DNA from 4 places in the Cutibacterium sp. LaCa_255 genome. Region 4 is predicted to be linked to each of the others. Evidence: riboswitches for the same ligand, from Rfam matches in the RefSeq annotation. Region 4 holds a riboswitch; each other region holds the start of a gene.
What was found. Region 4 has a riboswitch for cobalamin ahead of ACP8ML_RS09780 (prenyltransferase/squalene oxidase repeat-containing protein). Riboswitches for the same ligand answer to the same signal wherever they lie in the genome.
Positions count from the first base shown of each region.

Region 1 (7,105 bases), 1.2 Mb from region 4:
AGACGCACCGATTCGCCGCTGATTGACGAGGTGTCGACGAGCACGAAGGGAGCCTCGGAATCGACGATGGTCAGACCGAGTTCTCGAAGGCGTCCGACGAGGTCGGCGCGGGCCGCGGGAATCTCGTCGCGCAGCTGGTTGCGGAACCGAGACGCTTCCTCGGAGGTGCAGGAGACCATGGCCGCGACGGCCGGGGTGGACACCGACCATGGGGTCTGGTGAGCCGCCAGACGTGAGATGAGTCGCGGATCCCCGACGACGTATCCGGCACGGATTCCGGCCAGGCCGTAGGTCTTCGTCAGGGAACGCAGCACCAGCAGGTCGTCCATGTCGTTGCCGATGAGGGACTGGGACTCGTCAGTGGCGTCCATGAAGGCTTCGTCGACGACGAGGATCCGACCAGGGCGGCGCAGGGTCAGCAGGTCGGACGCCGGGTGCAGCCGACCGGTGGGGTTCGTGGGGTTACCGACGATGACGAGGTCGGCATCCTCCGGGACGAGGGCCGGATCCAGTGCGAACCCGTCGGAGGCATTGAGGATGACTCGGTCGACGTCAATCCCGGCTGATCTCAGAGCTGCCTCCGGCTCGGTGAACTGAGGATGGATGACCGCAGCGTGGTGCGGCTGCGTGGTCGCAATGAGGGGGAAGGCCTCGGCTGCTCCGGAGGTGGGCAGAACCATGTCGGTTCCCACACCGTGCATGGTGGCCAGGGCGTCCCGGGCCGGGGCGGCGTCAGGGTAACGCGCCCAGTCGTGCTCGGTGGAGGTGATTGCGTCGCGAAGCCACTGCGGCGGCTCGAGGACGCGGACGTTGACGGCCAGGTCGACTAGACCGTCGGCAATGTCGCTGTCCCCGTGGTGATTGAGGTCAGGCTCGCCCTCCTGGGCCCCTCTCCCCTCGTGGAACCTCGCCACCTCACGGGCAAACCACGCCGCCTGGGAGGGGTGACCGGCCCAGTGCAGGTGCAGGTAGGAGGCCTGAACGGTGGGACGCCCCAGAGAAGCAGGGTCTCCCAGAGCTCCCTCGGCACGATCGGTGCCGTCGGGCATGGCGATGTGCCAAGCCGGGTCGACGTCAGCCAATGGCGTCGTCGTGGTGCGGTGGAATTCGTGGCCGACGACGCTGATGGAGTTGCGGGTGGCGACCCGGTACCCCATCGTCAGCCTCGTCGCCATCGCCGCGTCCATCGGAAGGACGCCGGCCATGTCGCGCCCGTCGAGGTGACGGCAGAGGTAGAGAAGCCCGGCGCACTCCGCGACGATCGGCATCCCGGCCTCGGCATGGGCGCGGACATCTGCCGCGAGCTCGGTGTTGTCCTCCAAATCCGTGGCGTGCATCTCCGGGAATCCACCGCCCAGGTACAGGCCCTGGATGCCGTCCGGAAGACGTCGATCGGTGAGGGGATCGACGTCGACGACCCGGAACCCGGCCGCCCGCAACATCTCGGTGGTCTCGGGGTAACGGAAGGTGAAGGCTCGCCCCGCGAAGATTCCGACCACCGGCGGCTCGTCGAAGGAATGGCCTTGCCAGCCAGCTGATTGCAGAGCGGCTCGCGGATCCCAAGGCTCGACGTCGAGGTCGGGTGCGGAATCGGCCAGGTCCATAACGGCGTCGAGATCGACGTGTTCGGCGATGAGGTCACCCAGGCCGGCGACCTTGGAGGCGGAGTGCTCCCACTCCCCCGCCGGGACCAGGCCCAGGTGGCGAGACGGCACGAAGATCGACTCGGTGCGCGGAATCCGCCCCAGCACCGGGATGCCGAGTCGGTCGAGTCCGCGCACGACCTCGGCACCATGACGAGGAGAGGCGACCCGGTTGAGGATCACACCGGCGATCGTGACATTCGGATCAAACGTCGCCAGACCTGCCACCACTGCGGCGTGGGTGAGGGACGCATGAGCGGTGTCGACGACCACGACCACCGGGGTCTGGGTCGAGGTGGCGATCTCGGCGCTGGACCCGCGTCCGGTCCCGAGCTGGCCGTCGAAGAGGCCCATCACTCCCTCGATGACCGCAATGTCCGCCGCATCGGGGGTGACGAAGCCATGGGCCAGCAGCGGGGCCATGAGCTCGTCACCACACATGACGGAGTCCAGGTTGCGGCCCGGACGACCACTGGCCATCGAGTGGTAACCGGGATCGATGTAATCCGGCCCGACCTTGAACGGCGCCACCGTCCGGCCGGTGGCACGCAGGGCTGCCATGAGACCTGTCGCGACGGTCGTCTTACCGCCTCCCGACGCCGGGGCGGCGATGAGGATTCGTGGAATGCGCATCACCATTCGATTCCCGCCTGACCACGCTGACCGGCGTCGAAGGGGTGCTTGACCTTGGTCATCTCGGTGACGAGGTCTGCGGCCTCGACGAGGGCTGCCGGGGCGCGACGGCCAGTGATGACGACGTGCTGGGTGCCGGGGCGGTTGACCAGTGTGTCGACGACCTCGTCGACATCGAGCCATCCCCAGTCCAGCGGGTAGGTGAACTCGTCAAGAAGGTAGAAATCAAGCGCCTCGCTGGCCAGGAGTTCCGACACGTGTCGCCACCCCTCGCGGGCAGCGGCCTCGGGGTCATCGGCGGCATCGAAGGAGCGTGCCCAGGACCATCCAGTCCCCATGACCTCCCATGTGACGGGACCGCCGGCACCGGTCTCCTCGTGGAGTTTCCCGAGAGCTTGCAGGGCGTCCTGCTCGCCGACATGCCATCGTCCGGACTTCACGAACTGGAAGACGCCGACTTTCCACCCTTGGTTCCAGGCGCGCAGGGCGGTACCCATCGCCGCTGTCGTCTTGCCCTTGCCCTCGCCGGTGTTCACAGCAAGAACTGGCCGTAATCGTCGCTGTCTGGTGGACAGCCCGTCGTCTGGTGTGGCGCCACTGCGCGCGTGCGGCATGAACGACCTCCTTGCGGGTCCGCGCCCGTCGGGTCACGGGATTTCCGTGACCTGACCCGCAGGATCGACCTGGCTCGCGCTGAGGCGCTCACAGTGGCGGGACCGCTCCGGATTCACACCGGATTCCTCCCCGAGGGCCATCGTCGATTGTGTCACACGGGTCGGGTTGTCCTCACCCGGCACTGCCCTAAGCTTCCCTCATGACCCATGATCCTGACGCCACCCTCCTCGGACGCACGCCTGGCCTCGACGAGACGCACTTCGCCCATGACGGCCTCATCACCAAACATCCGGTGAGGGCCGTCGCTCTGGCAGCGTTGCGACCCATGCCGGGCCAGCTGCTGTGGGACCTCGGCACCGGCGCCGGGTCGATCGGTGTCGAGTGGTGTCGCACCGATCCGACCTGCCGAGCCATCGGGGTGGAGCGCAAGGCAGAACGGGCCGCCAATGCCCGCACGAATGCCGCAGAACTCACTCTGCCCGGCCAGTTCGAGGTCATCGACGCCGACCTCGCCAAGGGGCTGCCGGAGGGACTGCCCGACCCGGATGCCATCTTCATCGGCGGCGGTGCGACGGAAACTCTCGTCACCCAGTGTCGACCACGTCTGCCCATCGGGGGACGGCTCGTCGTCCATGGGGTGACGATGGAGGCCGAGATGCTCGTGGAGTCCTTGCACCGGGATCTGGGCGGTGACCTCATGAGGTTCGGCGTCGAGACCGCCGACAGCATCGGCCGGCTGCGGGGCTGGAAACCGGCCCGCACCGTCGTGGCGTGGACCTGGCAGCACACTGAGTGACGACGAGCCACCCAGTGTGCACAGTTGTCTGATCCTGGACTCAGCTGATCTGGGAGGCCAGCAGGCAGGCAGCCCAGGTCTGCTCGGCAGCGAAACGCACATGGTGTGGCACTGCCGAAACCGACAGCGCTGACCTGTTCATGATGACCATCGAACCGCCGCACTGTGGCCGCCCCATCAAGAGTGCCTTGTGCCGCTGATGTCACAACGATGACGTCAACACGGACTGCTCGGCGCCAGGTGTGACAGGATCGCGACGACCTCGCTCATCGTTCGGGGACGCTCATCCATCCCAAGACGCCGGACCAGTTCGAGGGGCCAAGGCAGGTGTAGATGGGCCCTCTCCACCATGGTCACATTTGCGAGTAACTCGTCGATCGGCCCCTGCTGCACTCCCCCGTCGACAACGATGAGCGCCTCGTCAGCCCAGGCCAGGGCCAGGTCGACGTCATGGGTAGCCATCGCCACGGTCGTACCGTGGTCGCGCAGACGGTCCAAAGCCTCCAGCATCTTGGTGACGCCGACCGGGTCGAGTCCGGCGGTGGGCTCGTCAAGGAGAAGCAGATCCGGGCGCATGGCGACGGCACCGGCGACAGCAATCCTCTTGCGTTCGCCGTAGGACAGCTGGTGCGTGGCACGCTCGGCAAGATGGCTGGCCCCGAGTAGCTGCAGGGCCTCGGCGACGCGGTCGCGCACCTCCGCCACGTCCAGCCCCATGTTCATCGGGCCGAAGGAGACGTCCTGGCTCACGTCAGCGCTGAAGAGTTGGTCGTCGGGGTCCTGAAGGACGAGCTGAACCGCCCGACGGTGCTCACGAAGCTGGGTGCGCCCGTGACCGAGCACGGTGTCACCTCTCTTGACCTTGCCCTTGACGGGCTTGAGGGAGCCCGACAAGCAACGCATCAGCGTCGTCTTGCCCGATCCGTTTGCTCCCAGAATCGCCACCCGAACTCCAGCGCGGAAGGACACGTTGACGTCGGTGAGCACCATGGGCCGGCCAGGGTGAGTGGCGTACAGGTGCTCGGTCGACAACAGGGCTTCGTCACTCATCTGAAAATCCTTCCGGTCGTCGACCAGCTGATCGCCCAGACTGCGGCGATGACGATGACGACGATGATCTTGAACCGCGCTGATCCGACGCGTTTGACGGGCAGGGTCACCAGTGCGGACTCGAATCCGCGGTTGACCAGGCCGTCGTTGAGGCGGTTGGCCCTCGTCCAGGCTCGAATTCCGACCGATCCGAGCAGCGCTGCGGTGTTGCTCATGCGCCGGTTGAGCCCGCCAAATTTCCCTTCCGGGGCGTCGCCGAGGCGGGCGTGCTGAGCTTCACCGGCCGTCACGACGGTGTCGAGCAGCACGAAGATGAGCCGGTAGGTCAGGGAGGCGATCTCGAGCAACGGGTCAGGGATGTGGAACTTCCGCAACCACGTGAGCAGATCGACCATGGGGGTGGTGACGGCCAGCACCATGAGGGTGAGGGTGCCGCAGACGCCATGTTCAATCAGTGACATCGCCTGGGCGGTGGTGACCGGCCCGATGCTGAACACCCCGGCATGCCACCAGACTGTCCCGATGGGGGACGACCCAAGGCTGATGAGGACCGAGATCCCGCCGACCACCAGGAAGACGATCGGGGCGGCCATGGCTTGCCACAGCACTCGCCCCCGGATGCGTGCCGGGCCGAGGATGACGATGACGCTGATGATCCCGGCGAGTAGCGCCCCGGGCCAGATGCCGGAGCCGACCACCGGGCTCACCCACGACGATGACTCCATCGACGGGGTACACAGAGCGGTCAGGAGCAAGGATGCTGATAGGGCGACCTTCTCACCAACCGGACGACACCGCCAGGGGGAATCCCAGGCGGCGTCGTCGAGAGAGGTGATTGTCATGACTTGGCAGTCGCAGTGGCTTCCGACGAGGTGACGGCGGCCTCGGGCACGTCGTCGACACTGTGCAGGTCAGAGGCGTGCTCGGCCTCCTCACGACCCTTCTTCTTGCCGGACATGCGGCCCAACGCGTACCCGGCAATGCCGGCACCCAGGGCAGCCTGCATGGCGAACAGACCGGACTCGACCTCACCCGAGTTCGGCTCGAAGATCGGCTCGATCCATTTCTTGGCACCGGCTTGCTCGGCGGCCTCGGCGGCAGCGTCGTCAGTCCCCCCGAATCCTTCCTCGTCGCCGCTGGTCTTCTTGCCACCCAGTACCATGCTGATGACGAACAGGGCCACCACGAGGACGATGATGACGGGGGTTACCCACTTGCTCTGTCCGGTCAGAGAATTGTCCTGACGGGTCTTGGTTACGGTGCTCTCAGGCATGAGCCACCTCCTGACTGTTACCGAGGACGCCGAGCTGCTGGAGCTGCGGGGTTGCGACCTTGGCAAGGAAACGGAACAGCAAGATGCCGATGAACCCCTCAATGAGGGCTAGCGGAATTTGGGTGATGGCGAAGATGCCGAGAAACTTTCCAGCAGCTCCCCAGACGCCACCGGTGGGATCCGGGAAGGCGAAGGCGAGCTGGAAGCTCGTGACGACGTAGGTGATGAAGTCGGCGAAGACCATGCACAGGAAGATTGCCAACGCGTCGGATCCGTGGAGTTTCTTGGTGAGTTTGTAGAAGGCGTAACCGGCCCACGGCCCGGCGATGCCCATCGAGAAGGTATTGGCCCCCAGTGTGGACATGCCACCGTGAGCCAGCAGCAAGGCCTGGAAGATCAACACGATCATCCCGAGGAATGCCATGACCGGTGGTTTGAAGAGGGCAGCGCCGACGCCGGTTCCCGTCGGGTGCGAGGACGAGCCGGTGACACTGGGAAGCTTGATGGCGGAGAGGACGAAGGTGAAGGCGCCAGCAGTGGCGAGCAAGAGCTTGTTCTCGGGGTGCTCCTTGACCTCCTTGACGACTCGATAGCCGCCATGGATGACGAATGGTGCGGCAGCCGCGTACCAGACTGCGCACTGAGTAGGTGAGAGAATCCCCTCAGCGATGTGCATGAGGCGTCATCTCCTTTCTCGGGATTCGCGTCCCGTCCTGGAAAGGCCTGACGTGCATGGCAGATCTGACTTTCGGTCCTCACGGGATCGTTCACAGTGGCGCGTCCGTGCCGGCGGTTCCCGGCTTCAACCACGTCATCAGGGCGTTCTTGAATTGTTCTAAGACCAGTGAAACACAGCAATTCAGGGGTTTCATCCAAGGGTTGCCTAAGCGTGATTCCGCCCTGTCACGACGGAATTGGCGAGTGTTACGCTTCCGAGGAATCAGTTTTCGCCGTCGTCAGGAGGACGTCGTGGCCCACGAGTACGTCAACAACGGATCCGACATCTACCGCGAGTCCTTCCGCATCATTCGTTCCGAGGCGAATTTGGATCGCTTCCCCACCGACGTCGAGGGAGTCGTCGTCCGGATGATTCAC
Region 1 covers NZ_CP190956.1:530,916-538,020, reverse strand. The annotation lists gene cobBC (bifunctional hydrogenobyrinic acid a,c-diamide synthase/histidinol phosphate aminotransferase CobBC) at 1-2,276, opposite strand, end outside; gene cobO (cob(I)yrinic acid a,c-diamide adenosyltransferase) at 2,276-2,890, opposite strand; cobalamin riboswitch at 2,931-3,067, opposite strand; gene cbiT (precorrin-6Y C5,15-methyltransferase (decarboxylating) subunit CbiT) at 3,091-3,687, shown strand; gene ACP8ML_RS02355 (energy-coupling factor ABC transporter ATP-binding protein) at 3,904-4,737, opposite strand; gene cbiQ (cobalt ECF transporter T component CbiQ) at 4,734-5,579, opposite strand; gene ACP8ML_RS02345 (energy-coupling factor ABC transporter substrate-binding protein) at 5,576-6,010, opposite strand; gene ACP8ML_RS02340 (energy-coupling factor ABC transporter permease) at 6,003-6,686, opposite strand; gene ACP8ML_RS02335 (precorrin-8X methylmutase) at 6,980-7,105, shown strand, end outside.
Region 1: linked by a shared signal. The riboswitch ahead of cobO (cob(I)yrinic acid a,c-diamide adenosyltransferase) and the one ahead of ACP8ML_RS09780 (prenyltransferase/squalene oxidase repeat-containing protein) in region 4 are both predicted to bind cobalamin.

Region 2 (7,105 bases), 750 kb from region 4:
GGGTCATCGAGCTCACCCGGCGTGACCTGCGCAATCGCATCACCGGAGAGCCTGATGCCGAGGTTCCGCTCCCTGCACTTGGAGGCAACTGACATCGGATGTGGATCCGCACTGGTCTGCTCGACGACCGTGTGAAGGTGGGCGATCGTCGAGCGAAGCTCAGCCACGAGCGGTCACGTCGTGCCGCGGCTTGATCCCTGACGCAGGGACCATGCGGTACTTCTCCAAGGACTGTCGTAGTGTCTCGGCGGCATCGACGTTGAGTGGGCTGCTGGTCCACGCCGGGTACGCGATGTTGACGAACCGGCGGTTCTTCACGGCAGGAAGGTTCTTCGTGGCCGGATTGGCCTCGAGCAGGGCGACCTTCTGGGCCTTCGTCTGGCCGGGGTAGTCGTTGAAGACGATGACGTCGGGTCGGGTCTGCGCGATCTTCTCCCACGAGATCGTCGTCCACGTGTTGGCCACGTCCGTGGTGGCGCTCACGGCACCCGCCGCCTTGATGATGACTTCGGGGCCGCCGTAGCGCCCACTGGTGAACACGCTGCCGGTGTCGCCGCTGTCGACCATGAGCACCGTCGGCTTGGTCGATGCCTGAGGGGCTCGGGCCAGAGCCCGACGTCGCGTGTCGATGTCCTTGACGACCTTCCGGGCCTCCTGGGTGTGCCCTGTGACGGCGCCCAGGTTGCTCAGATCCGACCGCAGGGCCGTCCAGGGGTCCATGACTCCGCGAGCCTTGTCATCGCTCTTCGCACGGCAGCTCTCCGACAACACGTAGGCACTGATGCCCCGTGCGCGCAGCTCCTCGGGAGTGAGATGGGTGCTCTCACCGTATCCATATCCGTACCCGGCGAGCATGACGTCGGGTCGCGCGCCCAGAACCTGTTCGAGCGTCGGGTAGGAGCCGTCACTGTCGGGCAGGGCCGACACCGCCCGGTGGCCGTAAACCTTCGCCAGGGCGTCAGTCTGGCCCTTGATCCCCGTTGCCGCGACGATCTGGTCGCCGGCGCCGATGGACAACATCATCGCGACCATGTTGCTGTCGTTGACGAACACTCGTCGCGCATGGGAGGGGAAGGCTCGGCGAGCACCACAATTGGTGATGGTGACCGTCGAGGGGCCAAAGGCGCTCGAGGTCGAGGAACTCGTGTGGGTCACGTGGGCGCAGCTCGTGAGGGCGATGGTGAGGGCGGCCGCGCCGGCGACGATGAGTGGTGATCGGGTCATGAGGTGCCTTCCGGTCGGGATGTGTCAGTGGGATGGGTGTGACACAACGGGCCGGGGCTCGCCGGGTCACAGAGAAGATGGGATAGGCCCGTGATGGGGTCGACGTGGCGTGTGAGCCTCATGCCGAACGCCCTGCTCACCTCGCCACGGGTGAACACGTCATGTGGTGGACCCTGGGTGAGCACGTGTCCCCCTGCGAGGACGGCGACGTGATCGGCGTACCGCTCGGTCAACGTGAGGTCATGGATCGCCACGACGACGGTCTGGTCGAGGTCACGGATGAGTGCGAGCAGGTGGTGCTGCTGGGCCAGGTCCAGGTGGTTGGTCGGTTCGTCCAGCATGAGTATGGGAGTGCGCTGGGCCAGCCCACGGGCCAGCATGACTCGACGGCGTTCCCCACCGGACAGTCGTGAGCAGGGTCGATCGGCGTAGTCGGACATGTCGACCCGGTCTAGTGATTCCATGACGATGCGATGCTCGTCCTCACCGCCGTGGTCCCACGGCCGTCCATAAGGGGTGCGACCCAGGGCGACGAGTTCACGCACGAGCAGGTCACCAGGTGGTGAGTCCTCCTGGGCGACGAAGGACACCTGGCGTGCGCGTTGTCTGGCCGAGAGACGTCGGAGGGGGACGTCGTCGAGGAACACGTCTCCGGCGGCCGGCCGGCTGATTCCGGCGATGGCACGCAGCAGGGTCGACTTGCCCGAACCGTTGAGCCCGATGATGGCCGTGACGGTACCGGGTTCGAAGTCCAGATCGACGTCTCGGACGATGGTTCGCCCCTCGACCTGCGCCGCGAGACGTCGTGTGGTCAGTCGGGTTCCCATCATGCCCCCGCGTACTGGTAGTGGCGCCGTCCCAGCAGTAGTAGGAGTACTGGGGCTCCTAGCAGACCTGTGACGATGCTCAACGAAGTCTCCTGAGGTCGGCTCGCCACCCGGGAGAGGACGTCGACCCACACGAGGAAGAGCGCACCGAACAAAGCGCTGACCGGCAGGACGACGCGATGGCGCGGTCCCACGAGGAGCCTAGTGAGGTGGGGAATGACGAGGCCCACGAATCCGATGCCGCCGGAGACCGCGACGATCGCGCTCACGAGGATGGCCTGGACGATGAAGAGGGCGACTCTCAGGCCGGTGACCGGGACCCCGAGCGAGGAGGCGAGTTCCGGGCCTGCTGCCAGCGCGTCGAGCCACCTCGATCCAATCATGAGCAACAGCAGGGTGACGAGGACCACCACCGCCGTCGGCACGAGGGTCTGCCAGGAGGCACCCGCCACGCTGCCCAACAGCCAGAAGAGGACGGACTGGGCCGATTTCGGGTCGTTGCTGTGGAAGACCAGGAAGCTCGACATCGCGCTGAAGGCCGAGGACATGACGACACCGGTGAGGACGAGCCGCAAGGGGCTCAGACCTCCCTGGGCCATGGCGATGCCGAACACGGCCGCGGTCGCGACGAGGGCACCGAGAAGGGCACCCAGGTACAGCGAGTACACGCCGAAGGCCGCCAGCGTTCCCGTGGTGATGGCGGCTGTCGCCCCGACGCTGGCCCCTGCCGAGACCCCGAGCATGTAGGGATCGGCCAACGGGTTGCGTACCAAGGTCTGCATGACGGCACCACCGACGGACAGTCCGGCCCCGGCAACGACGGCCAGCACCGTTCGTGGAAGTCGCAACCCCCACACGATCTGGTCCGCGGTGGCCTCGACGCTGCCTCCGCGCACGTGTACATCCAGGACATGCCACGCCTGTTCGACGGGCAGCCGGATCGTGCCGAAGGCCAGCGAGAGCACGACCCTCAGAGCAAGAGCAACCGCCAGGACCAGCAGTACGGGCCCGGCGGGCAACCGGCGATCCTCGTGGGCCCGCGATGACGTCGATCCGTCCGACGATTGCCGTTGCCCGCGCGAAGCGCAGGGATGGGTGTCTCGATGGCGGACGTGTGGCAAAGGAACTCCTGGCGGTTGACGCCCATCTCGCGAGGCGTACGGCGGCTGCATTCGCCGGGAGGTTTTCGGACTCGGGGTCGCGCGGCTCGTCCCCCTTCCCAGGTGTCTCCACCCAGTGGGCTCGCGGCGAGCCATCACCCACACCGCTGCGCGTCAGTCCTGGATTCGCACCAGGTTCCCTGGCCGGCGAAACGCACCGTACCACGCAGGTGGTGAATCGTCCCACTCATCCATGACCCCGCCCCGAGAATCCAAATTTCCATCCCGAGCGACATGTCCAAGAAGTGGCGGATGTCTCACTCGTACACTGTCCACATGCGAGGTCATGCAGTGATGGCGGACCCGGAAGGCGACGTGCGGATTCGGTATATATTTACGAGATGATATAAAGGCTGTCGACGGGTCCAGTGGTCTTGTTATTGCTTGGGCGTCATTGCACCGGTTCGGTGTCCGATCACATGCTCGTCATCACGGGTTCATGTCCTGTTCGCAACCGCGTCATTACTCGATATTCCAGATCGCCGCCCTTTGTGAATTGAACCTCCGCGTCGCTAGCATCGGATCGCAGATCCTCCCGGGATGGTTGCCCATACTCCTTGACAGGGGCGTGCATCGACTTCCACAGGGGCTCTGTGAAGCACGTCAATTCCTATGGATGCGAATCCGTGAGGAGTATGAAAAAGCCATGTCCTTGAAGAGACGTCCAGGGCGCAGAGTTCTCGCGGCGGCTGCCTCGGCAGTCCTCGCAGTGTCTGCCATGATGCAGGTGCCGGCGGCTCACGCCGTCATTCCACCCAAGCCGCAGGGCTATCCGATCGCGCACCTCTATGAGTCGTGCACGGATGCCTCCGCCCACGCCCAGGGATACCCCGAGTGGCATTACGGTGAGACGGGACGACGCTACCTCAGCGACGGCACGATCCAGTTCACCAACCGCACCGATCAGGTCGTGCCGTACACCGGCACGATCGAAACTGAGAGCAACCACGACATTTCGGCGACCTCGGCGGCGAAGCTCCCCTCTGGATGGAACACCACCGCCAAGTCTGACATCGGCCTCAAGATGTCCAATGGCTGGGTCGAGGGTGAGACCGTCGGTCCCGTCAAGCTCAAGCCAGGTGAGTCGATCCGCGTCGAATACGGCGTCCTCGAGAAGGACTTCGTCTCGATGTTCGTCACTTGCCGCGACGGCGTCCTGCAGAACTCCAACGGCGCTAACGTCATTCGTGGCACCGGTCCGGCCGGGCGATACGCCTTCGTCTACCTCATCCACGCCGACGGCTCCATCTCGGATCTGGCGATGCAGATCCCGTCGCGCCACGCGGGTGCCAACAGCAAGCCGATGGGATCGGACGCGTACACCGCCATGTCGGGCCCCAGCCTGGAGTCCGTGGCGAAGCCGACCGACCACGTCGTCGAGCCCGCCGTCGCTCCGCAGAAGGATCCGTCCTGGCCGGCGAAGGGTCAGACCTGCCGTGCCCGCGACATCGCGTGGTACCCCTACGACATCTCGTCGATCCAGCCCACCTACCGCAAGCCCGGCTATTCGACGGACTTCCTCAACTGGTCGAAGGCCCCCTACGACTACCACCCGGTGACCGACTTCGTCGTGGGCGCCCAGTACAACGGGTACGCCAACTGGATGGGTCGCTACGGCCGCCCGCCGGCAGGATGGCTTGGCTCGGTTGACAGCACCTACCGTGCCTATATGCCCGTCGGAACCGCCCTCGGTGCGGTACATCTGCAGCCCGGTGAGCGCGTGCGCGTCACCTATGGCACGACGATGACCCGCGTGAACTATCGCGAGATCCACTGCGGCAGGGACGGAAAGTACAGCTTGGTGTCGAACTACGGCACCGCCTCGGCGCCGAGCGGTTTCTGGGCCGAGGCCACCGTCACCTCCCGGGACGGCAGCGTTCGCAAGATCGACGTCACTCCCGACAAGTACCGCCAGCTCCCCCTGCCGACTCAGTCAGACCGCTGACCTAGCCGTCCCCGACACCACGACCACCGTCAATCCCGACCACGAAGGAGAACACTCATGATCACCCGACTTCTTGCCGTTCCCGCAGCCCTCGCCGCCTCGGCCGCTTTCACGGTCGTTCCGGCCCAGGCTGCTACCCCGGCCCAGGCCGCCAACCCCACGACGATCGGCGCCTCCTGCGCCAACATCGGTGAGACCGGCCAGACCATCACCCGGACCCGTAGCTACTTCGACGGCTCGGCCGGCACGTGGACCATCTCGAACTACAACGACGAGCCGCTGCCCATCACCCGGACCATCACCGAGACCAAGACGAAAACCTGGAACGTCTCGGCCGGGGTCGACTTCCCGATCCTCGACCTCATCCACGTCACCTTCTCGACGAGCTACACCGACAGCCAGTCCTACGAGGTCGGCGACACCGTCGGCCCGTACAACCTGGCGCCGGGCAAGACCGCGGTCCTGCGTGCCGGATGGGTCGTCTCGGACTTCCGTGGCCAGCACACCGTCTGCGGCTCCGATCACACCTGGAAGGCCAACGGTGGCGAGTTCACCGCGAGCCTTCCGAAGGAGCGTCACATCGCCATCAGCACCCGCGACAACGACCCCTCCCTCGAGGCCTGATCGCCCATGGGATTCCTGACACACCAGGTGCGTCGCGGGGTCACACTCGCGGCGGCGGCTGCCCTGTCAGTGGCCCCGTTCGCCGTCTCCGACGCCCATGCGGCCGAGTCGGCCTCCGCCAGTGACCCCACCCAGTTCGAGCTGCCGCAACGGTGGAACTCCGATTACGAGCCGGGAACCGCGTGCTCGACCCCCGGTGAGAACGGCACCTACCTGACGGCCAAGAAGCGTTGGTTCAAGCAGACCGATGCCTCCAGCGTCGCGAACAACACCGCCAATGCGGTGCCCGTCTCGACGAAGGTGAAACAGTCGCGCACCCAGACCCTCCAGGTCAGCGCAAAGGTCGCCGGTCAGGGTGACCTGGCCAAGATCATGACGCAGACCTTCGGGTTCACCTACGTCAACGAGGTCCACTGGTCGCTCAAGCAGGTCGTCGGGCCCTACACCCTGCCCGCCGGCAAGGAAGGACGTCTGGCCTGGGGATTCATCATCCTCGACGCCGACGCCCAGAACGTCCACTGTGCGCCGAACCTCAGCTGGCAGGCCACAGGTCGCCCGTACCACGTCTCGGCCCCCGAGAGCCGGTACGCCGAACTCCAGATCGACAACCCGGAGTACGAGGACCTCTCGTACTGACACCGGACACCAGAGATCGAGGGGCCGCGGATGACCGCGGCCCCTCGATCCGTCTTCGTCGTGGGTCTCATGCCCTCCATTCGCGTCTTCGAACCCGCTCTGTTGCAACACCGGGGCTTGCGGCCCAGACTCCGAGGCGGGGCCCCGTCATCAGGACCCCGCCTCAAGCCATACATGAGAACGTCAGATGTTGATCATCTCTCCGCCAATACCCTCGACAGCATCCTTGAGGGCCTCCGACAGGGACGGATGCGGGAAGATGTTGCGGGCGACCTCGTCAGTGGTGATGTCCCACATCTGTGCTACGGTGAGCGCCGGGATGAGCTCGGACACGTCGTGTCCGATGATGGTGGCTCCCAGCAGCTCGTTGTGACGGGCGTCGGCGACGACCTTGACGAAGCCGGACCCGTCACCCATGCCCCAAGCCTTGCCGTTGGCCGAGAACGGGAACCGTGACACCTTGACGTCGTAGCCCTGTTCCTTGGCCTGGGCCTCGGGGTAGCCGAAGGTGGCGACCTGCGGCTGACAGTAGGTGACCCGAGGGATCATGGCGTAGTTGATGGGCATGGTCTGCGCCCCGGCGATGGTCTCGGCGGCGACGACGCCCTGGGCCTCGGCGGTGTGGGCCAGCATGAGCTTGGCCGTGCAGTCACCGATGGCGTAGATGCCCGGGACGCTGGTGCGCATGA
Region 2 covers NZ_CP190956.1:1,395,704-1,402,808, reverse strand. The annotation lists gene ACP8ML_RS06275 (YagU family protein) at 1-92, shown strand, start outside; gene ACP8ML_RS06270 (ABC transporter substrate-binding protein) at 160-1,224, opposite strand; gene ACP8ML_RS06265 (ABC transporter ATP-binding protein) at 1,221-2,054, opposite strand; gene ACP8ML_RS06260 (FecCD family ABC transporter permease) at 2,051-3,070, opposite strand; cobalamin riboswitch at 3,232-3,353, opposite strand; gene ACP8ML_RS06255 (hypothetical protein) at 3,858-5,156, shown strand; gene ACP8ML_RS06250 (hypothetical protein) at 5,214-5,780, shown strand; gene ACP8ML_RS06245 (hypothetical protein) at 5,787-6,416, shown strand; gene lpdA (dihydrolipoyl dehydrogenase) at 6,600-7,105, opposite strand, start outside.
Region 2: linked by a shared signal. The riboswitch ahead of ACP8ML_RS06260 (FecCD family ABC transporter permease) and the one ahead of ACP8ML_RS09780 (prenyltransferase/squalene oxidase repeat-containing protein) in region 4 are both predicted to bind cobalamin.

Region 3 (7,105 bases), 1.4 Mb from region 4:
GGGCCGTGACGCCGTTCTCAGCGGTGACGTCACCGGCATGGTCGTCGCGTACATCACCATTCCGGTCTTCCTGGCGCTGTGGCTCGGTCACAAACTCGTCACCAAGGCGCCTCGTGCAGACCTTTCCACCGCAGACCTCGACCACGACTGACATGATGGAAGGGTTGCAGCGAAACGGCTGTGGCGACGGCGAACGGAGGCATCATGGCTCGACGTCCGGGATGGGTTGATCATCTCATCGGTTGGCACGTCTATCCCCTGGGGTTCGTGGGAGCTCCCAAGCGGCTCCAATCCGGCGAGGTCAGCCATCGCCTCGGACATCTGGAAGCCTGGCTCGACCACGCGGTCTCCCTCGGGTGTTCAGGCCTGGCACTGGGGCCGATCTTCGCCTCGGCCAGCCATGGTTACGACACCTTGGACTATTTCGCCGTCGATCCTCGCCTCGGCGACGACACCGACTTCGACCACCTTGTCCATGCCGCTCACTCCCGTGGCCTGTCGGTACTGCTTGACGGGGTGTTCAACCACGTTTCGAGTCGTAACCAGGTCGTGCAGGATGCCCTGGTGGCCGGGCCGGACACCGATGCCGGACGGATGGTCCGCTGGCGTGACGGTCAGCCCGACGTCTTCGAGGGCCACGGTGACCTCGTCGCCCTCAACCATGACGACCCCGCCGTTCGTGACCTCGTCACCCGGGTCATGAACCACTGGTCTGACCGCGGTGTTGACGGTTGGCGACTCGACGCCGCCTACTCCGTCAATCCGGAGTTCTGGGCTGCGGTCCTGCCGTCGGTGCGTGCGGAGCACCCCGACGTGTGGGTCTTCGGCGAGGTCATCCATGGCGATTATGCGGGAATCGTCAAGGCCTCCGGTATGGACTCGGTAACCCAGTACGAGCTGTGGAAGGCAATCTGGTCGTCCATCGAATCCCGTAATTTCTTCGAGCTCGATCATGCCCTGGGACGTCACAACGAGTTTTTCGATGCCTTCACCCCGATGACCTTCGTCGGCAACCACGACGTCACCCGCATCGCCTCGAAGGTGGGGCAGGATGGTGCGATGGCCGCGACCGCGGTGCTGGCCACCATTGGCGGCGTCCCGCTCATCTACTACGGGGATGAGCTGGCATACCGCGGCATCAAGGAGGAGAGGTTCGGGGGTGACGACGACATCCGTCCGGTGTTCCCGGCCAGCCCGACGGAGCTGTCCAACCTTGGCGCCGAGACTCTGCGTGCTCACCAGGATCTGCTCGGTCTGCGGCGACGTCATCCCTGGCTCGTCGACGCCCGTACCGAGTCCCTCGACCTGACCAACGAGCGCTATGTCTACCGCAGTGGTGTCCCTGGGGTGGAGCCCCTCATCGTCGAGCTCGATGTGCGCGACGGATGCTCGGCCCTCATCCGCGAGGCGGGTCAGGTCATCTGGTCCAGCCGGACCTGAGACTCAGTCGCCGCCGAAGAGGTCTCGGGTGTAGACCTTCTCGGCGACGTCAGCCAGCTCGGGGGACATCCGATTGGCGATGATGACGTCGCAGTCGGCCTTGAAGGAGTCAAGGTCTCTGGTGACCTTCGAGCGGAAGAACTCATCCCCCTCGAAGGTCGGCTCATAGACGACGACCTCGATGCCCTTGGCCTTGATGCGCTTCATGACCCCTTGGATCGAGGAGGAGCGGAAGTTGTCCGAGCCGGCCTTCATGACCAGTCGGAAGATACCCACCCGCTTCGGATTCCTGGCGATGATGTCGGAGGCGATGAAGTCCTTGCGCACCGTGTTGGAGTCGACGATGGCTTGAATGAGGGTCTGGGGGACATCCTGGTAGTTGGCCAGTAGCTGACGGGTGTCCTTGGGCAGACAGTAACCGCCGTAACCGAAGGACGGGTTGTTGTAGTGGTTGCCGATGCGCGGATCCAGGCACACCCCGTCAATGACCTGACGGGTGGACAGCCCACGCTGGGAAGCGTAGGTGTCGAGCTCGTTGAAGAAGGAGACCCGCATCGCCAGGTAGGTGTTGGCGAACAGCTTGATGGCCTCTGCCTCGGTGGCCCCGACGAAGAGTACGGGGATGTCGGTGTCGACGGCCCCGGCAGTCATGAGGTCGGCGAAGAGGTGGGCCTTAGCCGAGTCCGATCCGACGACGATCCGTGACGGATGGACGTTGTCGTAGAGGGCCTTGCCCTCGCGGAGGAACTCAGGGGAGAAGATGACGTCGAGTCCGGGGCGCTCCTTGCGAACCCCCTCGACGAATCCCACCGGAATTGTCGACTTGATGACGATGGTCGCCTCGGGGGCGAGCTCCTGTACCAGGTCGAGGACTCCGTCGACGCTCGAGGTGTCGAAATAATTCTGGTCAGGGTCATAGTTCGTCGGGGTGGCGATAATGACGAAGTCCGCCCCCCGGTACGCGTCCTGCGGATCAGTGGTGGCACGCAGGTCCAAGTCGTGGTGAGCCAGGTACTCCGCGATCAGAGGATCGACGATCGTCGTCTGTCCGTTGTTGACCATCGAGACGCGTTCAGCGTCGATGTCGACAGCAACGACACGGTTGTGCTGGGCGAGCAACACTGCATTGGCCATGCCGACATAGCCCAGTCCTGCGACAGCGATTTTCACGGGCACTCCCAGATAGCTGTGTGCGACGGTATGAATGCTGGCCGTTGCACATGGACCACCATCATCTTAGACGTGTGCGTTGTGGTGTCTGGAGGTTGCCCGTCGGGGAATGCTCTTACTCCCTGACGTCTCCTGTTTCTGGGGTGCCCCTGTGAAGCCGTGGCGGGTGATGACGAGTAGTCGCTGTCGTATTTCGTGTATCCGTAGCCGTACGCCGATTCGCCGTATCTCAGATGCGACAGTTTCGAGGAGTCGGCACGGTTCAGGACGATGCCCGAGACCATGCCTCCTGCGTTCTCGATGGAGGAAACTGTGCTTTCAACCTGGTCGACGGTCGTGTGTCCGACCTGGGCCACAACGATGACGGTGTCTGCCAACCGGGAGAGAATCACGGAGTCAGTGACGGGCAGCACTGGCGGGGCATCCACCACTAAGTTCTCTTGCGGCCAGGCTGTGTGATAAGCGCAATGAGGACGTCGGTATGGTTGAGACGGTTTTGTCCGGGGTGAGCTGTCTGGGAGGAACTATGGACACCATCACCATCACCGTTGATGACGGAGCCGACGTCGACGTCCTTGTCTGGCGTCCTGAGGCTGTGTCGGGGCGCCCCATCAAGGGCTTGGTGCAGTTCTGCCACGGTATGGCCGAGTACGCGGCTCGCTATGACGAGGTCGCCCAGGTGCTTGCGGCCGACGGCTGGCTCGTCGTGGCGAACGACCACCGTGGACACGGGCCGCGTGCTGCCGCCACAGGAGAACTCGGAACCACGTCTGATCGTGGCTACCACCAGATGCTCGACGATCTGTCCGCCGTCGCTGACCACTTCATGGCTAGGTTGGAGGGGAAGCCGTGGTTCCTCGTCGGACACTCGATGGGGTCGTTCCTTGCTCGTGTCCTGGCCGTTCGTCGGGGACGCGAGATGACCGGCCTGGTCATCATCGGCACTGGCTCCTCCCTGGGGCCGTTGAGCACTGTCGCTACCGGGCTGGCCCAGGCCCAGGTGCTCATGGTGGGGGAAGACTCCCGCAGCCCACTGCTCAACACCCTGTCCTTCGGGTCCTTCAACCGGGCCTTCCTGCCGGCTCGCACCGACTACGACTGGTTGTCCCGAGACGCTCGCGTCGTGGACGCCTACAACGACGACCCGCTGTGCGGTTTCGTCTGCACCGCAGCCTTCTACCGCGAACTCGTCCGGCTTATCGAACTCGCCAACTCCACCGAGATCTTCCGAGCGACTCCACCGGCACTTCCCATTCTGCTGATGTCGGGCGCCAAGGACCCGGTGGGGGACTCCGGCAGGGGAGTGCGCCAGGTCGCGCGTCAGTTGCGCGACTCGGGCTCGCGTGAGGTGGACCTCGTTCTCTACCCCGGGGCGCGCCACGAGATCCTCAATGAGGTGAACCGTCGACATGTCCACGCCCACCTGCGCGACTGGATTGATGCCGTCGCCGCCCGACCCGGGACCTTGCAGGTTCGGAAAGCACGGTGAAAGGCCGCTCACGTTCGTTTCGCACAATCGTGCACATGCACCCCCAGTGCGCTATGCCGATTGTGCGCAGCCTAGTATCGTAGGTGCTGGTGCCGAGGAATCCCGTCCGGGGTTTCAAGGCGGTAAGAGGGAATCCGGTGAAACTCCGGAACTGCCCCGCAGCGGTGAGTGGGAACGACATCACCATCGTCGCCCATCTGGTTCTCGGACCGGGTGGACGTCGATCAAGCACTGGGCTTCGGTCTGGGAAGCGGTGACGTAGGACTCGTCGGCAGACGAGGTGCCCATGAGTCCGAATACCTGCCAGAGCGTGTGGTGCACCCGCGTGTGCCACAGCGTCCGAGGTCTCGAGGGCCGGCCGAGGTCGTCCAACCATCCACAGCGGAGCAGGAGTCTGACGAATGACTGATCCTGACAACCTCGCATCCAAGCCCGTCGAGGACAGGATGCCCGAGGAGTTGAGCCTGGCCGGGGACTTCCCGAAGGTCACCCACGAACAGTGGGAGGACGCGGTCCTCAAAGTCTTGAACCGGGGTCGCCCCGAGGGCAAGGAACTCAACATCGAGCAGGGAATGAAGCGCCTCGAGCCGACCACGGTCGACGGCATCCAGATCGAGCCGATGTACCGGCGTCAGGATGCCTCCGAGAAGCTCGGCGCCCCGGGCGTGCCGCCCTTTACCCGTGGCACGACGGTCCGTGACGGCAGCATGGACGCGTGGGACGTCCGAGCCCTTCACGAGGATCCCGACGTCGAGTTCACCAAGAAGGCCGTCATCGCTGACCTCGAGCGTGGCGTGACGTCCCTGTGGCTGCGCGTCGGTGCCGACGCCATCAACCCCGAGGACATCGCCGGCGATCTCAAGGACGTGCTGCTGGACCTGGCCAAGGTCGAGGTCTCCAGCCGCGACGACCAGGAGGCTGCCGCCGAGGCCCTCCTCAAGGTCTACGCCGATTCCAAGATCGAGCCCGACAAACTGTCGTTCAACCTCGGTCTGGACCCGATCGGTTTCGCCGCCCTCAACGGTGGCACCCCGGATCTGTCCGGCATGGGCGAGTGGGTCAGGAAGATCGAGAAGTACAAGAACTCCCGCGCCTTCGTCGTTGACGCCACGATCTACCACAATGCTGGTGCCGGCGACGTGCATGAGCTCGCCTGGGCCATCGCCACCGGCGTCGAGTATGTCCGCGCTCTCATGGAGCAGGGACTGACCGCCGAGCAGGCGTTCGACGCCATCAACTTCCGGGTGTCCGCCACCCACGACCAGTTCCTGACCATCTGCCGTCTGCGCGCCCTGCGCACCCTGTGGAACCGTGTCGGTGAGGTCTTCGAGGTGCCGGCCGCCAAGCGTGGTGCCCGTCAGGAGGCCGTCACCAGCTGGCGTGAGCTGACCCGTGACGATCCCTACGTCAACATCTTGCGAGGCACCATCTCGACCTTCGGTGCTGCTGTCGGTGGTGCCGAGGCCGTCACGACCCTGCCCTTCGATGCCGCCATCGGCCTGCCGAAGAGCGACTTCTCGCGTCGTATCGCCCGCAACACTGGCATCATCCTCGCCGAGGAGTCCAACATCGGTCGCGCCAATGACCCGGCTGGTGGCTCCTTCTACGTTGAGGCTCTGACTAAGAAGCTGGAAGAAGCCGCTTGGGTCGAGTTCCAGGCTGTCGAGGCTGCCGGTGGCATGGCCGCCGCCGTGACCGGCGACCACGTCCGCACCGAGCTCGACAAGCTGAATGCCGAGCGCGCCAAGCGTCTGGCGACCCGCAAGCAGCCGATCACGGCCGTCAGCGAGTTCCCGCTGCTCGACGCCAAGACGGTCGAGACCAAGCCGTACCCCGAAACTGCCGAGCGCAACGGGCTGGAGTGGCGCCGCGACGCCGAGATCTTCGAGGCCCTCGTTGATCGTTCCGCCACCTGCTCCGAGCGTCCGAAGGTTTTCCTGGCTTGCCTGGGAACCCGTCGTGACTTCGGTCCTCGCGAGGGATTCTCCGCCCCGGTGTGGCACATCGCCGGCATGGAGACCCCGGAGTGCGAGGGAGGCACCACTGAAGAGGTCGTCAAGGCCTTCAAGGAGTCCGGTGCCGAGGTCGCTGACCTGTGTTCGAACGCCAAGACCTACGCGGCCCAGGGCCTCGAGGTCGCCAAGGCCCTCAAGGAGGCTGGCGCCAAGCTGGTCTACCTGTCGGGTGCCTTCAAGGAATTTGGTGATGACGCTGCCGAGGCCGAGAAGGTCGTCGACGGGCGCATCTACCTCGGAATGGACGTCGTTGACGTCCTGACCACCACTCTGGACACGTTGGGAGTTGCCAAGTGACCACCCTGCCTCGTTTCGATTCCATCAACCTCGGAGACTCTCCGGTCCCCGCGGACGCACAGGAGCAGTTCGCCAAGTTGGCCGCCGCCGCTGGTGAGCAGGAGCCCTGGACCACTCCGGAGCAGATTCCGGTTGGCCACCTGTACTCCGAGGACGTCTACGCTGACATGGACTGGCTGGACACCTACGCCGGTCTGCCGCCCTTCACCCACGGCCCGTACGCCACCATGTACGCCTTCCGTCCGTGGACGATTCGTCAGTACGCCGGATTCTCCACCGCCAAGGAGTCCAACGCGTTCTACCGCCGTAACCTGGCCGCTGGTCAGAAGGGTCTGTCGGTCGCCTTCGACCTGCCGACCCACCGTGGTTACGACTCCGACAACCCGCGTGTTCCCGGTGACGTCGGCATGGCTGGTGTGGCTGTGGACTCCATCCTGGACATGCGTGAGCTTTTCGCGGGTATTCCGCTGGACCGCATGTCGGTGTCCATGACGATGAACGGCGCCGTGTTGCCGATTCTCGCCCTGTACGTTGTGACCGCCGAGGAGCAGGGCGCCAAGCCCGAGCAGCTCGCCGGAACGATCCAGAACGACATCCTCAAGGAGTTCATGGTTCGTAACACGTACATCTACCCGCCGCTGCCCTCGATGCGGATCATCTCCGACATCTTCGCCTTCACCAGCGCGAACATGCC
Region 3 covers NZ_CP190956.1:748,064-755,168, forward strand. The annotation lists gene ACP8ML_RS03255 (amino acid permease) at 1-151, shown strand, start outside; gene ACP8ML_RS03260 (alpha-amylase family protein) at 205-1,440, shown strand; gene ACP8ML_RS03265 (nucleotide sugar dehydrogenase) at 1,444-2,610, opposite strand; gene ACP8ML_RS03270 (hypothetical protein) at 2,607-2,987, opposite strand; gene ACP8ML_RS03275 (alpha/beta fold hydrolase) at 3,092-4,099, shown strand; cobalamin riboswitch at 4,170-4,421, shown strand; gene mutA (methylmalonyl-CoA mutase small subunit) at 4,501-6,411, shown strand; gene scpA (methylmalonyl-CoA mutase) at 6,408-7,105, shown strand, end outside.
Region 3: linked by a shared signal. The riboswitch ahead of mutA (methylmalonyl-CoA mutase small subunit) and the one ahead of ACP8ML_RS09780 (prenyltransferase/squalene oxidase repeat-containing protein) in region 4 are both predicted to bind cobalamin.

Region 4 (7,105 bases):
CCAACTTCTCCCAGATCATCGATCCCGAGGTTGAGAAGCTCATCCCGCAGATCGACACTGAGATGGACGTCAACAAGCGACGCGAGCTCACCAATGAGGCCGACAAGCACATTTGGGACGATGTGATGGTGCTGCCGTTGTACCGGCGCATCATGTTCTCCGGTGCCCCGAAGAACCTTGCGAATTACGGCTCCGCGACCTTCCAGAGCACCCGTGGCGAGGACATCGGTTACGTCAAGTGAGCTTGATGGGTGATTGATCCGGAAAGGGCCCGGCAATGGTAGTTGTCGGGCCCTTTTCATGGCTTGTACAGGCGATTTCGGAGAATCGCGTGGCCGGGGGTGGTTTCGCGGCTCCAATGGTGGTTTCGTAAGGTGTGATGTCCGGTTTCCGAAGAAGAAGCCGGATCGTGGCAGGAGCGTCCTGCCATTCACTTCACTGGAGGACATCTTGCGCAAGGCGATCGTGGCCCCTGTGGCGCTGCTGGCCGTGTCGGCCATGGCACTCACCGGGTGCGGACAGAAGAACCAGTCCGGCGGAAGCAAGCAGTCAGGGGTGACGTCGGAGTCGGCCCCGATGGCCCAGCTCAACGTGGCTGACCGGAGCCAGCTCAAGGACGGTGGCACGTTGCGCCTGGCCATTGAGCAGCTTCCGACGGGATGGAACCCCATGAACGTCAATGGCAACACTGTTGACCTCTCAGCGACGATCTGGAACTTCGCCGGCGTCAACAACTTTGACATTGCTGAGGACGGCACTCCGAAGCCGAACCCGAACTACATCTCCTCGACCGATGTGGAGACCAAGGGCGGCAAGCAGGTCGTGACCCTGCACCTCAACCCGAAGGCCAAGTGGAATTCCGGTCGTACCATCGACTACTCGGATTACCAGGCCACCTGGAAGGCCAACAACGGTTCTGAGCCCGGCTTCCTTCCGGCCAGCACCGATGGTTTCAACCAGATCACCTCGGTGGAGAAGGGCGACAAGGACACCGACGTCGTCATCAAGTACAAGGCGACTTATCCCGACTGGACGGCGACATGGAGCAGCGTTCTGCCCAAGGAAGGGGCGAAGGACGCCGCTACCTTCAACGAGGGATGGAAAAAGCTGAACCCGGACTGGTTCGCCGGACCGTTCATTCCGACCAAGGTCGACCAGGCCTCGAAGACCCTGACCGTCAAGCGTAATGACAAGTGGTGGGGCGAGAAGTCGAAGCTTGACACCGTCACCTTCAAGGCGATGAACAACGCCACTCAGACCAAGGCTTTCGCCAACAAGGAGATCGACGCTGCGTCGGGCATTGTCACGAAGGACGGCTACCAGACGGCGAAGAAGCGTCCCGACGCCGAGATGCGTCAGGCCGGGTCGTTGCAGTGGCGTCACTTCACTTTCAACGCCAAGTCGGCGAGCCTTTCGGACAAGAAGGTTCGTCAGGCCATCGTCAAGGGCATCAACCGTCCGGCCATCGCCAAGTCCGATCTTGCGGGATTGCCGGTTCAGGCCGACTCGGTGATGCTCGGCAACCACTTCTTCATGCCCGGTCAGGCTGGTTACAAGGACAATTCCGGGGACTACAAGTACGACCCGAAGGCTGCCGAGAAGCAGCTCGAGGATGCCGGTTGGAAGAAGCAGGGTGATTACCGCGTCAAGGACGGCAAGACCCTGATGATCAACTATGCCCAGCTGACCGGTGTGCCGACCTCTGAGAATGAGGGTGCGCTGTTCAAGCAGGACATGGCGAAGATCGGCGTCAAGGTCAACCTCGTCAACACCCCGAGTGACTCCTTCACCCAGACGCTGAGCAGCCACTCCTTCGACGTCATTGCCTTTGCCTGGAACGGCACCCCGTATCCGATGGCCAACATCCGTCAGATCTACGGTGCCTCCGCTGAGGGCTCCAAGAAGCCGTCGCAGTCCAACTTCTCCCAGCTGATCGATCCTGAGATCGAGAAGCGCATTCCCAGCATTGACGCCGAGTCGGATGTCTCGAAGCGTCGTGAGCTGACCAACCAGGCCGACAGGATCATCTGGGACAACGTCATGACCCTTCCGCTGTACCGTCGCATCTCCTTCACCGCGGTTCCGAAGAACCTGGCGAACTACGGTGCTGCGACCTTCCAGACCGTGCACGCAGAGAACATCGGTTTCCAGAAGTGACGATGAGTTCTCAGGTATGAGAAGCGGGGCCGGGGATGATTCCCCGGCTCCGCTGTCACCGCGGTTTGTTGCGGTATGTGTCAGGACTGACGACGGCGACGCACGACGAGTGCGACGATGAGGGCGATGACCACGACGGCAATGACGACGATCGTGGCAACAGGCCCGGACTTGGAGCCATTGTCTGACGACGTGTCGGCGTTCTGGGTCTTCTTGGTGTTGTCGCCGGTCAGCTGGAAAGAGGCGCCACCGGCGCTCCCGGCGGCCAACTTGGGGGGAGTGCAGGACTTGGTCTTTGGCTTGTTGTAGCACCAGCCTTCGATCGATCCGGGGGCCGGCTTGTACTGGTCAGCACCCTTCTCGGAGTAATCCCACGCAGCCCCGGCGCCGGAGGCGTGGTAATACGCCCAGTACTGACCGTTAAAAGTCTTGGGGCAGGTTTCGGGATGGTTGTTCATCGTGCAGATGAGACTGGATTTGTTCTTGCCGACGGTAATTCCGGCCTTCTTGAGGGCGTCGGCGCCGGTGGATGGCGAGTTGACGCACTGGTTGGACAGCACTTTCTGGTCATCTGTGATGACGAAGACCCAGACGTTGTTGGCGTTGAGGCAGTCGTCAATGGCTTTCGCCTGTCCAGTTTCGGCGCTCGGTGAAGGTGTGGCCTGCGCGGCGACCGAGAAGAAGATGGTCAGGGTGGCGAACAACACAGCGGCGAGCACTCCAACCATGGGTCGGAGTGCTCGCCGACTCTCGATGCGGGGAATACTCACCTGACGATCATGCCTCAGAGGAGAGTATTCGACCCAGCAGCTGTCTCAGACGCCGGTACGCGGCAGCGCTGGACGGTCCGAGGGACGGTTCGACGGGCCGACCGGGGCTGGTGTCACTGGGGCGGGTGCCGTGGCCGATCCAGTTGCGGTGGCCGTTTCGGTGGCGGATGGCGTCGGAGTGGCCGATCCGGTCGGGGTCATCGTCGGTGTGCCGGTGGGAGTGACGGTCGGGGCCACTGTCGGGGAGACGGATGGCTTCGGCGTCTGGGTCGGGGTCACGCTCGGATTCGGAGTCGGGGTAGCCGAGGGGTCGTATGGTGTTAGACGGGCATCCCAGCTCGGTCCAGCATTCCAGTCAGCGGCGGAGGACTTGAAGTACCAGCCTTCAATGGATCCGGCCTTGGGCTGGGCGCTCGCGGCGCCGGTCCTCGAGTGCTCCCATGTCGCCGACTTGTCAGCGCCAGCCGGGGTGGCGTGCCAGTAGGACCAGTACGCCTCGTGGGTGTCGGTTTTCGTCGGGTAGCCGTTGATCATGGTGACCATGCTGCCCTCGGCCTTGACGATGAATCCGGCGGACTCAAGCGCCTCCAGACCATTGCCGAACTTCGAGGCGCAAGCACCCTCGGAGGTGCCGTCGTGCTGCTCAACGTAGACCCACACATGGCCCACGGCGATGCACTTCTGGGCGCCGCCCATGTCACCGGGCTTGCCGGTAGGGGTGACAGTGGGCTTGGTGGTTGGGGTGGTTTTGCAGGAGGGGGTGTTTTTGGGGGTTTTGCCGGACCATGTTGAGGCGTAGCCGTGGCCGGTGATGGCCATGATTGCTTGGTCGGTGGCCATGATGTTGGGTTCGTGGTCGTTGCGTTGGGCTTGCCATGCGCCGACTTTCGTGAGGTTTTGTTGGCGGATGAGCCATTGTTTGACGGTTGTCATGTCTTCGCCGCGTTCTGCGAGTGCGCTGGCGAGCATGCCGGTGGAGTTGGCGGCGGAGTAGGTTTCCCAGTAGTCGCCGTCGTCGTGGGTTTTGGTGTTGATGGCCCATGTGGTGGCGTTGTTGGCGGCAGTGTCGATTTTGGTGTGGTAGCCGTCTGGGATGAGGTGGGGGTTGCGTTGGAGGAGGGTGAGGTCGGACAGGGCGATGCCGGTGTAGTCGGGGTCGCCGACGAAGGTTTTCGTGCCGTCGTGGTTTCGTTTGGTGTATCCGAAAGCGCCGGCATCGTCACCTTGGGTGCCTTGGGTGGACAGCAGTTTGTCGAGGATCTTCGTTGGTACCGGGCGGTTGGCGCGGGTCAGTGCGATGGTGATGAGGTGCGGGCCCCAGTACATGGTGACGCGGTTTTGCATGCCTGGGGTGTCGTCGTTGATGTAGCTGGCGAGCTTGATCCACAGGTTTCCGGTGTCTTTGCCGAGGAAGTAGGTGGGATCCTCGCCGAGAATTTCGGCGGTCATGATCACCTTGGCCAGGCCAGCCGGGTTCTTGTCGACGTACTTCGGGCCGGCTTCCTTGAGGGCTGTGGTCATTTCTGTGACGGTGTCGGGGTGGGCGTCTGAGCCGACCAGGGCGATGATGCCGTCGGCGATGCCGCCGGCCTGTCTGTAGTTTGTCGGGTCTTCCTGCCACTTCTGGGCGAGCCAGTCGGCGGCTTTGGCGACGTAGGTGCTGGTGGCGGCGGTGTCGTTGACCGATCCGGCCCACATGGCACCCTTGACCGGGTTGGCCGGCGGATCGAAGCAGTAGGGAGCAGAGCCGTCATCAATGGTGGCGGTGATGGCTGCATGGGATGGCGCGGGCTGCGGGTCAGCGAACGCTGGTGCCGCGAACGGCGATGCGACGAGCGCACCGGCGGCGAGGCCGGCGACCCATTGATTGAGCCTGGTCATGTGGCGGGCCTTCTTCCTGAGGCTGCGTTGCGCTCCGGACGGGAAGGGCCCCTGAGTCGAACTCACCGCAGTCCTCGACGGTGTGTAATATTCCTTCGACAACCCAGGTACTCCGACTCGGGATGAGCCCCTCACGGTTGCGGGTCAGTTCCGGATTCGCACCGGATTCCCCTGCGGTCGCGGTGTCAGTTTAGGCTTGGCGCCACCACATGTCCACATTCGGGTTCGGCGACGAGAACACCTTATGTTAGGATCCTGGTGGTTTCATCGATGGGGAACCTGGTGTGAATCCAGGACTGTCCCGCAACCGTGTAGTTCGACAGAGATGTCGGCAAAGTCGGATCACCGTCGTTGAGATGTCTCGTACTCAATTCCGTCGTGGACAGCGGAATGGTCGGTCCTGTCTTTGGATGACGACGAAGCGTCCACGCAGTGAAAGGCAGGACCTGTGAGACGGTTCAAGGGGTTGGCCGTGGTGTTGTCTGTGGCCATGGCCATACCGATGGCCATCGTGTCATTCGTTCCGGCGTCGGCAGCACCGGCGACGTCGTACGACGATGAGGCGCAGAAGTGTATCGATCAGAAGCACGTGTTCGTGTATGCCGAGCGTGATGACGGGCATGTCGACACCGGCTGCGCGTCGAAGTTCTCCACTGGGGTGGAGGCGTTGAAGTCAGCCGGTTTCGACATCGGCAGCACCGATTTCGGTGGCGACCTGGGAATGTTCATTGATTCAATCAATGGATATCCGGAGAACCCCGATAAATTTTACGCCTATTGGGGTTATTTTCATGGTCAGCCGGCTGGTAGGAATGCCGAGACAAAATGGGAGTACTCGCAGCTAGGTGCCAGCAACTACCACCCGAAGCCTGGCTCGATCGAGGCCTGGCATTACATGCTCATTGATGGCCCGTGGGAGGTTCCTCCGACCTGGAAGCCGAAGGTTGATCCAGCCCCGACGACTCCGGTAGCGTCCTTCGAGATTCCTGACAAGGCCCTGCAGAAGTGCATCACTGACAAGTTGGACACCACTACCCCTTCCAAGGATCAACTTGCTGGCGTGACGAGCCTGAGTTGCCGGAATATGGGAATCAAGGACCTCACCGGCCTTGATCGGCTGACCGGTCTGGGAAAAGCCTTTCTGTCGGGTAACAAGATTAGTAATCTCAAGCCGTTGGCCTCCTCGACTGGCATTTTCAGCCTGGATGTCAACAGCAATGAGATCACCGACGTCGCGCCTCTTAGGTCCTTGACGAAGCTGTCCCGGCTGGACGTCGGCAAGAACCACATCCGTGACCTATCCGCGCTCAAAGACATCAAGGGTCTAGGTGACGCCGACATCACCTCGAATTTCCAGGCCGTTGACGGTGACTCGGCCACCGCCGGGGTTCAGGTCCCCGTCCCGACAGCTGTCGACCATCACGGTACGACCTTCGTGGCCGACCGCGAAGTGCCTGAGGGTGTCAAGATCAAGGGCAAGAACGTCACCTATCCCTCTGCTGGCGACTACGTGTGGCAGTTCCGTGACGCCTCGACGTACTTCAACGGGTCCATCACTGTCCATGTCGTCGCGGCTCCCGAACCACCGAAGCTCGTCGATATCCCCGATGCGAACTTCAAGTCCTGTCTCCAGGATGCCGTAGGTGCCGGTAAGCCGCTGACGGCTGAGAATCTTGGTGCGCTGACTGAGGTCAAGTGCATCGGCAAGGGCATCGAGGACATCACGGGTGCCGAGGCCCTCACCAATGTCAAGACGCTGTACCTGACGACCAACGAGATTGAGAGCGTCGATCCGCTTGCCGGTCTGACGAAGCTCGAGACGCTCTACCTGCCCAACAACCACGTCAAGGATTTGGCTCCGCTCGCGGGTCTGGGGAATCTCAGGACGATGAGCCTGGATCAGAACCCCATCACCACGGTGAAGCCGCTGTCCTCGCTGACGAGTCTCACGGACCTGACGATCAACCAGAACAGGCGCGGCAAGTACAAGTATCCGGGCATCACCAGCCTCGACGGGCTGGGCGCGCTTCCCAAGCTTGCCCGTTTGGTGGCGAACAACAATGTCAACTTGGCCGATCTGTCCGGGATCTCCGGTACCACCTCATTGAAGAAGCTGTTCCTCAACGGTGACAAGGTCTCCGACCTGACCCCTATCAAGGGGTTGACGAACCTCGTCGAGGCCGGTTTCGACAACAACGAGATCTCCGATGTTTCCGCTCTGGCCGGGATGAAGAATCTCACCAAAGTGGGGCTCAGCTCAAACCACATCTCCGACCTGTCCCCGTTGTCGGGTCTGG
Region 4 covers NZ_CP190956.1:2,147,470-2,154,574, reverse strand. The annotation lists gene ACP8ML_RS09795 (ABC transporter family substrate-binding protein) at 1-242, shown strand, start outside; gene ACP8ML_RS09790 (ABC transporter family substrate-binding protein) at 451-2,157, shown strand; gene ACP8ML_RS09785 (hypothetical protein) at 2,238-2,927, opposite strand; gene ACP8ML_RS09780 (prenyltransferase/squalene oxidase repeat-containing protein) at 2,973-4,808, opposite strand; cobalamin riboswitch at 4,794-5,033, opposite strand; gene ACP8ML_RS09775 (leucine-rich repeat domain-containing protein) at 5,257-7,105, shown strand, end outside.